3 regions of the Exiguobacterium sp. UBA6309 genome follow, and region 3 is predicted to be linked to each of the others. Evidence: predicted binding sites of a transcription regulator. Region 3 holds the regulator's gene; each other region holds the start of a gene.
The links. The regulator LexA, encoded in region 3, represses DNA repair genes until DNA is damaged. The targets are predictions, from matches to a motif close to CGAACATATGTTCG.
Positions count from the first base shown of each region.

Region 1: B3M90_RS08755 (NUMOD4 domain-containing protein) is a predicted target of LexA. The motif match lies at 1,681-1,694, and genes of this name have one in related genera.
Region 2: recA (recombinase RecA) is a predicted target of LexA. The motif match lies at 2,037-2,050, and genes of this name have one in related genera.

Region 1 covers NZ_DJTL01000026.1:3,502-7,790, reverse strand. Annotated here, with positions in the region: gene B3M90_RS08760 (methyl-accepting chemotaxis protein) at 1-1,046, shown strand, start outside; gene B3M90_RS08755 (NUMOD4 domain-containing protein) at 1,094-1,621, opposite strand; gene B3M90_RS08750 (AAA family ATPase) at 1,754-2,332, shown strand; gene B3M90_RS08745 (GNAT family N-acetyltransferase) at 2,370-2,711, opposite strand; gene B3M90_RS08740 (DNA alkylation repair protein) at 2,712-3,758, opposite strand; gene B3M90_RS08735 (bifunctional transcriptional activator/DNA repair enzyme AdaA) at 3,755-4,289, opposite strand, start outside.
Region 2 covers NZ_DJTL01000028.1:40,342-44,630, forward strand. Annotated here, with positions in the region: gene B3M90_RS10340 (helix-turn-helix domain-containing protein) at 1-64, shown strand, start outside; gene pgsA (CDP-diacylglycerol--glycerol-3-phosphate 3-phosphatidyltransferase) at 129-707, shown strand; gene B3M90_RS10350 (competence/damage-inducible protein A) at 779-2,011, shown strand; gene recA (recombinase RecA) at 2,123-3,166, shown strand; gene rny (ribonuclease Y) at 3,360-4,289, shown strand, end outside.
Region 3 covers NZ_DJTL01000005.1:54,455-58,743, forward strand. Annotated here, with positions in the region: gene glpK (glycerol kinase GlpK) at 1-403, opposite strand, end outside; gene B3M90_RS00390 (MIP/aquaporin family protein) at 447-1,148, opposite strand; gene B3M90_RS00395 (metal-binding protein) at 1,335-1,805, opposite strand; gene lexA (transcriptional repressor LexA) at 1,837-2,451, opposite strand; gene yneA (cell division suppressor protein YneA) at 2,663-2,950, shown strand; gene B3M90_RS00410 (YneB family resolvase-like protein) at 2,996-3,649, shown strand; gene B3M90_RS00415 (DUF896 domain-containing protein) at 3,763-3,999, shown strand.

The DNA of each region.
Region 1 (4,289 bases), on a different contig from region 3:
TTGAAGAAACCCATGCGAAGCGATCGTATCGTCCGTTAACGCTTAAGACGACGACCTTTGAGTTACAACAGCTCACGTTCCAATACAATCAATTGATGCAACAGATTGGGGATTTGACGGTCGAGATGCAACAAGCCAGTCAGGAACTTGAATCCGTCCAGCCCCACTTTTCATCGCATTTATCCGCGATGGATGAATCGGTGCATGCCGTCGATGAAGTCGCCGGTTCCTTACTTGCGCAATCGACGCAGATGAATCAGACGATCATCGCCTCCACACGTTTGACTGCCCAAGGACACGATGCGTTAAGCGAAATGCAAACGACACTTCTGAACAGCCAACGTGCCGTAACCCGTTTTCAACAGACTGTTCAGACGAATCACACGACACTTGGGACATTACAACAAGAAAGCCACTTGCTGAAGGAACAATCCGCGACGACAGAGCAAATCTTGCAACAGACCTCACATCTACAGCAGCAGATGGAGACCTCGATTTCCCACATCCAGCGTGTCGCTGAAGAGACGCGCCGCCTATCGCTGAATGCGCTGATCGAGGCAACTCGTGCTGGCGAAGCCGGTCGTGGCTTCACGGTCGTGGCCAAGGAAGTCGAGAGACTAGCGATCGATATCCGGACGAGTACGGACCACATCCGTCAGGTCAATCAGACGTGGACGGCAGGGCTCACTCAAGTCGAACAAGCGCTCTCGCAAATGACGGAACGGTTTCTCTCGACGTCACAACAGCTCGAGACGGCAACGGAGCACTTGCAACAGATGCTGACTGAAGCGACGACGATCGAGACGACACTGAGGACCGTTGAACACCAACGTCAAATCGTCGCAGAAGTCCAGTCGAATATGCAACAGCATCTACAATCTGTCCAAAAGTTGATGTCAGAGCTCTCGTCCTATAGCCAAGTACTTGGGGATCAAATGCAACACCACGTCATTCAGCAAACGGAATTGAAGACACATAACGCGGTACTCGAGTCACGAATCAGTTCGTTGCAACAGACCGTTCGCTCGAGCGAATCGTTGTCTTAACAAAAAGAGCGCCTGCCATTCCTGGCAAGCGCTCTTTTCCTCTGTTCTCAGCCGATATAACGTGCTTCCTTTTTATCGATGATATTGCGAATCCGGTTCTCCGTCACCTGATACTGCTCCGCCAGTTGACGAATCGTCTTCCCTTTTTCATATTGGGCGCGAATCGCTCGAATCTGGAATGATGACAGTGTCACATGTTGTTCTAATAAGAGATCAAACTCACCAAGCAGTTCGGTATACTGCTGATCAAATGAAGGCAACACGTCCAAGTTCGATAACTGATCGTCAGCTCGTTTACCGTTGCGTCGGACGAGTCGCGCTTCCGTGACGTCAGCCGTCAGAAAAGCTTGCGCAACGAGTAGACCGACCTGCACTCGTTCTCCTCGACCCCGTTGATAGAGCGTCACTTTCCGGTACCCTTCCCGATTGAGTCGTGGTCGGAGCAAGACACCTTTTCGGCGTTGTCGGACGCCGCGACACGTCACGATCGTCCGATCAAGCGACCTTACGCGACCAAGTGACGAGACTTCATATATACCTACATAGCCGATGACGGCCTTCCATTGCTCTTGCATAGTTGTCCTCCTTCAGACAAGGACACGACGGGACTTCATACCTGAATTATATCAAATTACGAACAAGCGTTCTAGTGATGTCACTCATCGGAATGTGCTATTCTTAGCAAAAAAAGGAAATGAGGTTCGTCCATGAAATTTGTCTTGTTACTTGGTCCTCAAGCGGTCGGAAAGATGACGATTGGTCAGGAAATCGAACGGTTGACGGAGATGAAAGTCTTCCATAACCACCAGACAATCGACTTGTTGTTGCCTTATTTTGATTTCTCTGAACCCGCCCATCACCGCCTAAAGGATACGATTCGGCGCGAGATGTTCAAGGAAATGGCGAACAGTTCGCTTGAAGGTGTCCTGTTTACATTCCTCTGTCTATTCGGCGTCGAAGGTGGTGGTCTCGAGTTCATCGAAGAAACGGTTGAGTTGTTCGAACAAGCAGGTGCTGACGTCTATATCGTTGAACTGGATGCGCCGGTCGCGACCCGTCTGCACCGGAACACGACCGAAAACCGATTGACGCACAAAGTGACGAAGCGCGACCTCGCTGCTTCTGAACAAGACTTACGCAAGACGGCGGACGGATACCGGACACGCTCGCTGCCAGGCGAATTGCCGGACGTCAATTATCTCTTTCTTGATACGGAACAGTTAAGTGCGCGTGAAAGCGCTGAAGCGATTTGCGACCATTTCAACTGGTCGAAAACAACGGTCTAATCACAAATAAGCCCCGTTCTGCTCAGCAGACGGGGCTTTAATGATGAAGTTCGCGTGCATATCGATTCGCCTGCAACTGAAATCCGTTCCGACGCCAAACCGTCTCACTGCCCGCTTCACTATAAACACGCGTCAATAATAATGTCCGCGCGAGATATGACAAAATCGATGTCAAAGCTTCCGTGATGTACCCGTGCTGATCGTCCTCATCAGTCGTCGTGTAACGTAAGATTCCGATGGATGCATTCCAAGTGAAGATAATCGTTCCGACGATCGTTTTCTCACGTATCGCATGCAACGTCCACTTACAACCCGATTCTTCATCCGTTGCTTCAACAAATAATCGTGACGTTTTAAAATCCGGATGCCGTCCTTGCATTCAGCTCTCCTCCTCGACCTCAAACGTTGCTGTCGCGTAAGCCTCTCCATTAATCAAAATCGTCAATGTGTGTGTACCAGGATAATGGACACGCGTCGTCATGTTCCGAAACGATTGGCGTCTTTCGACTTGTAAGACACCTTTAACTTCCCGCTCCCGCAGTTGAAACACCTTCCGACTCGTTCTGCGTTGTTTGACGTAATCGATCGCGTACTCCAAGCGTAAACGTTGTGGAACTGAACTCGTCACAGTGAACGAGAAGTCAAGCTCTCCACCAATCGTAACCGGCGAGACGACTAAATTTGTAATCTCGACCTCCCCTTGCGTAACGTGTCCGAATAACTGTAAGACTTCTGGATTTCCGCGTTTGAGTAACGTCCGGGAGGCGTGGCGCAAAATCCAGTCCGTGTTCGGATCTGTTCTTAAGTGACGTTCGATCCGCTCAATCAGATATTCCGGATGCGTCTTTGAAATATCGTTCAAGTGATTAGCGACACTTTTTCGGACGTAGAGTGACGGATCCTGTAGTAACCCGTCAAGAATTGGTAATGACGGTCGCGGATCAGCAATCAGACTCGGAATCGCTTGTCCCCATGGCAGACGCGGTCGTGTCCCTTCCGACGCTAAGCGCCGAACATGTTCATCGTCTGATGTTGCCCACATGAGTGCTTGCTCGAGATAACGCTCTTGATCAGCGAGTAGAAAACGCCGGACAGCGAACTCAGACGTCGAATACGGCGTCAATTTAACGAGTGTCTCTAACGCAAGCTTCCAGTCAACGAGTGTTGCTGTCCGTTCGACATACTCGGGAAAAACGATCCCTGGTAATCCAGTAAACTGCGGTGCGAGTCGTTCCAGCTCCCCGATCGAGTCCGGAAACGGTGGCAGGACGGATTCTAGTGTCTCCGCAACACGACGGACGCGTTGTTTAAACGCAAGCTCTTCCCAGTCCTCCCGTTCGACTCGTCTGCGAAAATCTGATACATCGACCGCTTCTCCTAAGCCATCGAGCCAACTCGGTGAAAACACATCTTTAATCAAACTCATCCTACATCCAGTCCTCTCTTTGTACGCTCCAGTTTGAGCAATGTTTCCTTGCGTGCAAGTCCCCCGGCGTATCCACCTAAATCCCCATTCGTTCGAATGACCCGATGACATGGAATGATGATTGCCAGTTGATTTGCTCCGTTGGCTCGTGCGACAGCGCGAACAGCGGTTGGTTGACCAATTCGGATGGCCAGTTCCTGATACGAGATCGTCTCGCCACTCGGAATCCGTTCAAGTTCTTCCCAGACGCGGCGTTGAAAGGGCGTTCCGTACCGCATCAGTGGCGTCTGAAACAAGACCGGTTCTCCTTTGAAGTAACGACGGAGCTCCCCTTCAATCTGTCCAAAGATGGGTGACTCACCGGGAACGATGACAGCATGCGCTTTTCGACGCAATTGTTCGATTTCTCGTTCAAGTCCCCGTCGATCGACGAATTCAAGGAGATGTAAGTGTTGTTCGTCCGCAATCGCGAGCATCGAACCGAGCGGTGTATCGAGCCATTTCGCGCGCAAGACCTGTCCGTCAAAACGT
Region 2 (4,289 bases), on a different contig from region 3:
ACTGAAACTGAACCGTTCGCTTCTCGTCCAAAACATCTATCTGAAGAAAGTAGCCACGCCGTAAATCGGCGTGCCTTCTTTTAGATGGCATATTCATCTACATATGAAATGAAGGAGGAGGGCGTTACATGAACTTACCGAATCAATTGACAGTATTACGCGTTTTATTAATTCCCGTGTTCGTCATCGTACTTGCGATTGATCCGAACTGGGGACAGTGGGATGTACTAGGAGCTGAACTTCCCGTCTCACACTTCGTTGCAGCCATCATCTTCCTTGTTGCTTCACTGACGGACTGGCTTGATGGGTATATCGCCCGCAAACAAAAACTAGTGACGAACTTTGGAAAATTCATGGATCCACTTGCTGATAAGATGTTAGTCGCTGCTGCGCTCGTCTACCTCGTGGAACTTGAGTTCGTCGCGGCATGGATCGTCGTCATCATTCTCTGCCGTGAGTTCGCAGTCACGGGTCTGCGTCTTGTCGCTTCTGACGAAGGCATCGTTCTTGCTGCCGGAAACTCTGGGAAAGCCAAGACTTGGGTCCAGTTGACATCGATTACAGCGTATTTATTGCACGATATCTTTTTTGCGATGTGGAACATTCCATTCGCAGATATCACGATGTGGCTTGCTCTTATCTTGACGATCTACTCAGGCGTCGAGTATTTCTCGAAAAACATCAAGTTAATTACGAAATCCATGTAAGTTGGATCAATTTAGACTGTTCGTCATACCGAACAGTCTTTTCTTATACTTCAAGAAGGTGAGGAATCAACATGAAAGCAGAAATCATCGCAGTCGGAAGTGAGCTTCTCCTTGGAGAAATCGCCAACACGAATGCACAGTACCTTTCCGAATGGCTAGCCAGTGCAGGAATTGACGTTCATTATCATACAGTCGTCGGTGACAACCGCGAGCGGATGCAGGAAACGTTCCGTCAGGCGCAACAACGGGCGGATCTCCTCGTCATCACAGGGGGTCTTGGACCAACGGAAGATGATTTAACGAAAGAGGTGCTCGCAGATCTTCTCGGACGTGATCTCATTCTCGATCAAGCAGCGTACGAAAGAATCGAAGGATTCTTGAAGACACGTCAACGGGAGATGACGAACAACGAGCAGAAACAAGCATTAGTCATCGATGGCGCGACGGTTTTACGCAATGATGCGGGTCTTGCTCCCGGTATGTCGGTGCAGACGGAGCACCATCAATATATCGTTTTACCCGGTGTGCCACGTGAGATGAAGCAAATCCTCAAAGATCACTTCAGTCATTTGTTCGGTCAAGAGACAATCCGTTCCCGAACACTACGTTTCTTCGGAATCGGAGAATCGGCTCTAAACGATCGCCTGGAAACGTTAATCAAAGAAGCAACCAATCCATCGGTCGCCCCTTATGCGGAACTCGCTGAAGTCCGGTTGCGTCTGACTGCTAAAGCACTCGATCAACAGGAAGCCGACAATATGCTCGATGAACTGGAACAACACGTACTGGCTGAAGTGGGCATGTACTTTTATGGATATGGCGAGACGAGTCTGCCGGAAGTCGTACTGAAACGGTATCAAGAAGCAGGATTGACACTGTCACTCGCCGAATCACTGACGGGAGGAGCTGTCGCGAGTGGTCTCGTTGATGTCAGCGGTGCGAGTCAAGTGTTGCGCGGGAGCGCCGTCGTCTATGATGATGCAGCGAAGCAAGCCGTGTTATCGGTACCGGAAGTTTTGTTACGAGAGCATACTGCTGTCAGTAAAGAGGTCGCGATCGCGATGGCTGAAGGGGTACGGGAACTGTATCAATCCGATATCGCCGTCGCGTTGACAGGGGAAGCAGGTCCGACGAGCAACAGCGGAAAAGTGGTCGGAACCGTCTATTGTGCTGTTGCGGACGCACGTGGAACACGCATCGTCGAATGGCAATATCCATCGTTCGACCGAGGAATGATTCGACTGCGCGCCGTCAAGGATACCTATTTCCTTCTACTGAAACATCTCGAAAAAGCACCCGAGTGAGAAAAATGGCCAATGTGCAAGTATGCGAATAAATGTTCGTAAAATGCTTGTCATTCGGTCTCAAAAGAAGTACAATAATCTCAGTAAGATAATTAAAAGGAGGCCTGCTACGTGAGTGATCGTAAAGCAGCACTTGAGATGGCGTTACGCCAGATAGAGAAACAGTTCGGTAAAGGTTCCATCATGAAACTCGGAGAAAATGCGGATCAGAAGGTTTCAGTGATCTCTTCTGGATCGATTACATTAGATATTGCCCTAGGTGCAGGTGGATACCCACGTGGACGGGTCATCGAAGTATACGGACCTGAATCGTCAGGTAAAACGACGGTAGCGCTTCATGCAATTGCAGAAGTTCAAAAACAAGGTGGACAAGCAGCATTCATCGATGCGGAGCACGCGCTTGATCCAGCATATGCCAACAAACTTGGTGTCAACATCGATGAGCTCCTCTTGTCACAACCGGACACTGGGGAACAGGCACTTGAAATCGCGGAAGCACTCGTTCGTTCTGGTGCGGTCGATATTCTTGTCGTCGACTCTGTTGCGGCACTCGTACCAAAAGCAGAGATCGAAGGCGAAATGGGTGACTCACACGTCGGTCTTCAAGCACGTTTAATGAGCCAAGCGCTTCGTAAGTTGTCTGGTGCAACGAATAAATCGAAGACGATCGTCATCTTCATCAACCAAATCCGTGAAAAAATCGGTGTCATGTTCGGTAACCCGGAAACAACTCCAGGTGGTCGCGCACTTAAATTCTACTCGTCTGTACGTTTAGAAGTGCGTCGTGCGGAAGCGTTGAAAAACGGTACGGACGTCGTCGGTAACAAAACGAAGATTAAGGTCGTCAAAAACAAGATCGCACCTCCGTTCAAACAAGCGGAAGTTGATATCATGTACGGTCAAGGGATTTCGAAGGTCGGTGAGTTGATCGACATCGGAACAGACCTCGATATCGTTCAAAAGAGTGGTGCATGGTACTCGTACAACTCAGAGCGTCTCGGTCAAGGACGTGAGAACGCGAAGCAATACATGGTCGAGCATCCGGAAGTCGCAGCAGAGGTCGAACGTTTGATTCGTGAACACCACGGTCTCGTCGATCGCGAAGAGCCGGTTGATTTCGAAGCAGAACAACCAGAAGATCTATTTGCTGAATAAACCGTTTCAGAGAGGATTCGCATGCGAATCCTCTCTTTTTTAGTGTAAAAGAGGAAAACAGTGGAATTCTTTCCCGTCCGTTCGTTGACAATGAACGAGTGCTATCCTTACAATATAGATGTACGTTTTTTAGACAGCTTCGATGAAATACCGAAATGAACTAAGAAACACCTTGCAAAGGGGAGGTGAACCCATGAGTACACTGACTTGGATTGTCATACTTCTCCTCACTTTGCTGATCGCATTCATCGTAGGCTACTTCTTGCGGAAATCGATTGCAGAAGCGAAAATTCAAGGCGCAGAAACGGAAGCGAACAAAATCGTTGAACGTGCGCGTGAATCGGCTGAGGCAACGAAAAAAGAAGCAGTACTCGAAGCGAAAGATGAAGCATTCAAACTTCGTAACGAAGTGGAAAAAGAATTGCGTGAACGTCGCCAAGAGCTAGCGAAACAAGAAGCCCGGTTGCTCCAGAAAGAAGAGACACTCGATCGCCGTGTTGACGCTATCGACCGTAAGGAAGATCAAATCAATACACGTGATGCAGAGATCGCGAAACGGAAGCATCAAGCTGAAGAACTAGAGCGCAAAGTAGAGGACCTGTATGAACAGGGACGTCAAGAGCTTGTCCGCGTCGCGAATTTATCGCAAGACGAGGCAAGAACGATCATCATGGATGAGACGAAACAGGCTGCTTTACACGACGCAGCCATTCTTCAAAAAGAAATCGAACAAAAAGCAAAAGAAGAAGCCGACAAGAAAGCACGTAACATCTTGTCACTTGCGATTCAACGGTTCGCCGCTGAACATATCGCAGAGACGACTGTATCGGTCGTCAACTTGCCGAACGATGAGATGAAAGGTCGGATCATCGGACGGGAAGGCCGCAACATCCGTACGCTCGAGACCTTGACTGGGATCGACTTGATCATCGATGATACGCCGGAAGCCGTCATTTTGTCTGGTTTTGACCCAATTCGTCGCGAAGTCGCTAAAATGGCGCTCGAGAAATTGGTTCAGGATGGTCGGATTCACCCGGCCCGTATTGAAGAGATGGTCGACAAATCCCGTCGTGAAGTCGACGAGCGGATTCGAGAAATCGGGGAAGAAGCGACGTATGATGTC
Region 3 (4,289 bases):
AGGCATCAATCAAAAGTCCTGTTTTATCACGGAACTTCTGATTCAAACCTTGTTCTTTTAAGTCGTCACAGATACCAGACGTTTGACGTGATTGCCAAACGAGCGCGTGATAAACCGGTTTGCCTGTTTCTTTGTTCCAGACCACTGTCGTTTCACGTTGGTTCGTGATTCCGATTCCGGCGATTTGCTCAGGTTTGATATCTGCTGTTCCGAGTGCTTCAGCCATGACAGCAAGAATCGAACCCCAGATTTCGTTTGCATCGTGCTCGACCCAGCCTGGTTGCGGGAAGTATTGCTTGAATTCCCGTTGTGCCGAGTTGACGATTTTCCCGTCGTGATCGAAGATGATCGCACGTGAGCTTGTCGTACCTTGGTCGAGTGCTAGGATATACTTGTTTTCCATTTCGAAATCCCCCTTGAGCGGTATGTGTTTGTGAAACGTGATCTTAGTAGATCAATTGATAGATGAACACGGCAAGCGCTCCGCCGATGATTGGACCAACAACTGGAATCCATGAGTAGCCCCAGTCAGATGACCCTTTATTCGGAATCGGTAAGATAGCATGTGCGATACGCGGTCCAAGGTCACGGGCCGGGTTGATGGCATATCCTGTTGTACCACCAAGTGATAGACCGATGACGACGACGAGTAAACCGACGATAAGTGGTTTTAAGCCGTCACCGAATGTCGTTAAACCGAGCGCCAAGATACCGAAGACGAGAACGAATGTCCCGATGATTTCAGAAATCAAGTTCGACGGCGTATGGCGAATCGCTGGACCTGTTGCGAACACACCGAGTTTTGCAGCTTGATCATCAGTCGCTTCAAAATGTTTCATGTAATGAAGCCAAACGAGAATGGCGCCGATGAAAGCTCCGACAAGTTGTCCGGCAATATAGACAGGAACGTCTGCCCACGGTAAATCAGAGTTTAAAGCAAGTGCAATTGTTAAAGCAGGGTTCAAGTGCGCTCCACTCTCAGCAGCGACGAATGCTCCTGTCATGACGGCAAGACCCCAAGCGAACGTGATGACAATCCATCCGCTGTTTTCGGACTTCGTCTTTCTCAAGACGACACCGGCGACGACACCATCCCCGAGCAGAATGAGGATCATCGTACCGATCATTTCTAGTACAAAGTTATTCATGCAAAAACCCTCCCTTTGGATTAAAGCAAATAATGGTCTTTCTACTTTAAATTACTCCGATTTGATAACGTTTTCAATACATATAATTGAAATATAGGAATGGAAATTTTTTATTTTAATGTTTAAAGATACGAAAAATTGGATAGTAAAACACCTCGTCTTGCCTGCAAGCAAGCAAAAGAGGTGTTAACGACGACGCTTTTTTCTTTTTTTAGGTCGAAACCAACTACTGGAATAATCTAGTAGGATATGAATTGTACTCGCCACCATGATACCAATGACAAAAGCGGGTAGGGAAGCGAACCAGGAATCGATGGTCTCTGACGCGATGACTTGAAAATACAAGCTGAGAAATAATAAGGGAATCACAAGTGCAGCACTATAAAGGAGTCGAATGACATCCCCAATGATCAATCCGTGTGACCAGATCGAGCGGTGGGGCATGATCTTCACATAAGGCATCCACAGGACTCGAAATGGTCCAAAGCGATAATACGGTTCTGACTTTAAATCGAGGTCAGGTGACAACCAAAGCGTACCGACAGCGATACCGATGGCAGTCGGTAACCAATCGGTTTGTTGCGTTGCGACCGAATACGCAACGTAACCCGTCAGTGCGACGGTATTGACGGTATCATGTACATTTCCTGAAGGCATGAAAAAAGACCAGTCGTAACTGGTCCCTCCGTCAATGAATCGTCCGATACACGCCGATTACCTTACCAAGAATGGAGACATTATCGAAATACATCGGATCCATCGAGTCATTTTCTGGTTGTAGACGTACCTGTTGATCTTCTAAGAAGAACCGTTTCACCGTCGCTTCGCTATCTTCGGTCATAGCTACGACGATTTCTCCGTTTTCTGCTGTGTTTTGTTGGCGTACGATGACACGATCGCCGTCAAGAATACCTGCGTTAATCATTGATTCCCCATCGATCGTCAACATGAAGACCGTTTCGTTTCCTACATAATGTGCAGGAAGCGGGAATTGTTCTTCGATGTTTTCAATCGCTGTAATCGGAAGACCAGCTGTGACTTTCCCGATGACGGGAACATGAACGATGGCTTCCGTGATTTCTTCAGGCTTATCAAGCAATATCTCAATCGCACGTGGTTTCGTCGGGTCACGGCGAATCATTCCCCGTTTCTCGAGTCGATCCAAATGACCGTGTACCGTCGAGCTAGACGCGAGTCCGACTGCTTCTCCGATTTCACGAACTGATGGTGGATACCCCTTCAGTTTCACTTCAGAGACGATGTAGTCGAGAATCTCTTGTTGGCGCTTAGACATTTTCCGCATACGAATTGCCACCTCTTTCTGGATTGAATTTTGAAATGTAAGAATATATGTTTCTAAATTCACTATAACATAGAACAAATGAGCGTACAAACAATTGTTCGACATTTTGTGTTGACCGAACACGGGTTCTGTGTTTATTATGAGTTATGCGAACAATTGTTCCGCGAACGTTTATTCTAACTCATTCATTTCATATTTGGAGGGATTCATGATGATTCATACGATTCGTACTCATGCTTTTTCTATTCTCTTCTATGCATTAAGTATTGCCTTCGTGATCTTTTTACTCACACCACGCCCAGATGAAAAAGTAGCGCAATTGATGACGGCTTCCGTTACGGTCGATGAGAACGCTACAGTCGAACAAATTGCTGAAGTCTACAATGACGGTTCGATGTCAGATGAGGAATACGTCAACTGGTTGATCAAAAATAATGATGTTGAGACAAAACATGTCATCTCAAAAAGCAAAATCGTTGTACCAATCGCACAACAATGACAAAATGGAAAAGTTGTGAAAGAACGAACAGGGATGTGAGGTACGATGAAGGTCGTGATTTATTGTCGAGTATCGACCGAAAAAGAAGCACAAGATAGTTCGATTGAACGCCAACGGATGGAGCTTTCGAAGGTTGCTTCTCAAAAGGGATTTGATGTCGTGGACATCGTCTCTGAAAAAGAGAGTGGATATGATGTTGATCGGGAAGGGATGCTAACAGTTCTTGATTATGTGACACGCGATACGGTAGATGCGGTCCTGGTGACAGATGATACACGGATTGGTCGAGGGAATGCAAAAATCGCTATTTTGCATACATTCAAAAAACATGGGGTCCGCTTGATGACGCTTGATTCAGATGGAGAATATCAACTTGCGGATGCAGAAGCGATGGTCCTTGAGATCGTCTCACTCGTGGAAGAATACCAACGTAAACTGCATAATGCAAAAATCGCCCGTGGCATGCGGCGAGCAGTTGAACAAGGTTTTCGCCCGGAACGAAATCTCAATCGTCAAGGAGAGAACGCAGGACGTAGTCGAAAAGACGTACCGATCGAAGAAATTGTACGTCTTCGAGAACTCGGATTGACGTTTTCTGATATCGCCATCACCTTGCGGGGGATGGGGCATGATATTTCAAAAGCAACGGTCAATCGTCGATATCTTGAATACCGCGAACTGACACCTAGCCCGGAATGAGAAGCAAGTAACCCGTCGACTGACGCGGTTAACTTGCTTTTTTTTATAAGCTCTTTTACAGTAAGAATACAATTGAACAACTCAAGTTTGAGTCATAAAGAAAGAGGGATTCCATGTTATCACAAGAACAATTAGATCGAATCAATTCATTAGCGAATAAATCAAAAGTTGAGCCGTTATCGGAAGCGGAAACGGCAGAGCAAAAAGAATTACGTGCAGCGTATCTCGCAGCATTCCGTGGATCGTTCAAAAACCAACTCATGGGCATGAAAATCGTCGATGAAGAGGGAACGGACGTAACACCTGAGAAATTGAAACAAGCACAAGAAGAAGAACGGAATAAACAATAATCGTTCGTTTCTTTTATAGAAAAAAGAGGTCTCGCGTCAAGCGGACCTCTTTTTTGTTTAGAGCGAGTATCTTTTTTGTTTAGAGCGAGTATCTTTTTTGTTTAGAGCGAGTATCTTTTTTGTTTAGAGTGAGTAGGTGAGGAAACATTGTACGATAGCAATACATCTTAATAGCGATCTTTCATGGATTCATGCATCCTGTATGAGTCGATAGAACGGCTATAGATAGCGCATTCATTTTAATGTGACATACTATTTAGAAAAGTTGTATCACATTTAAGAGTATGCTA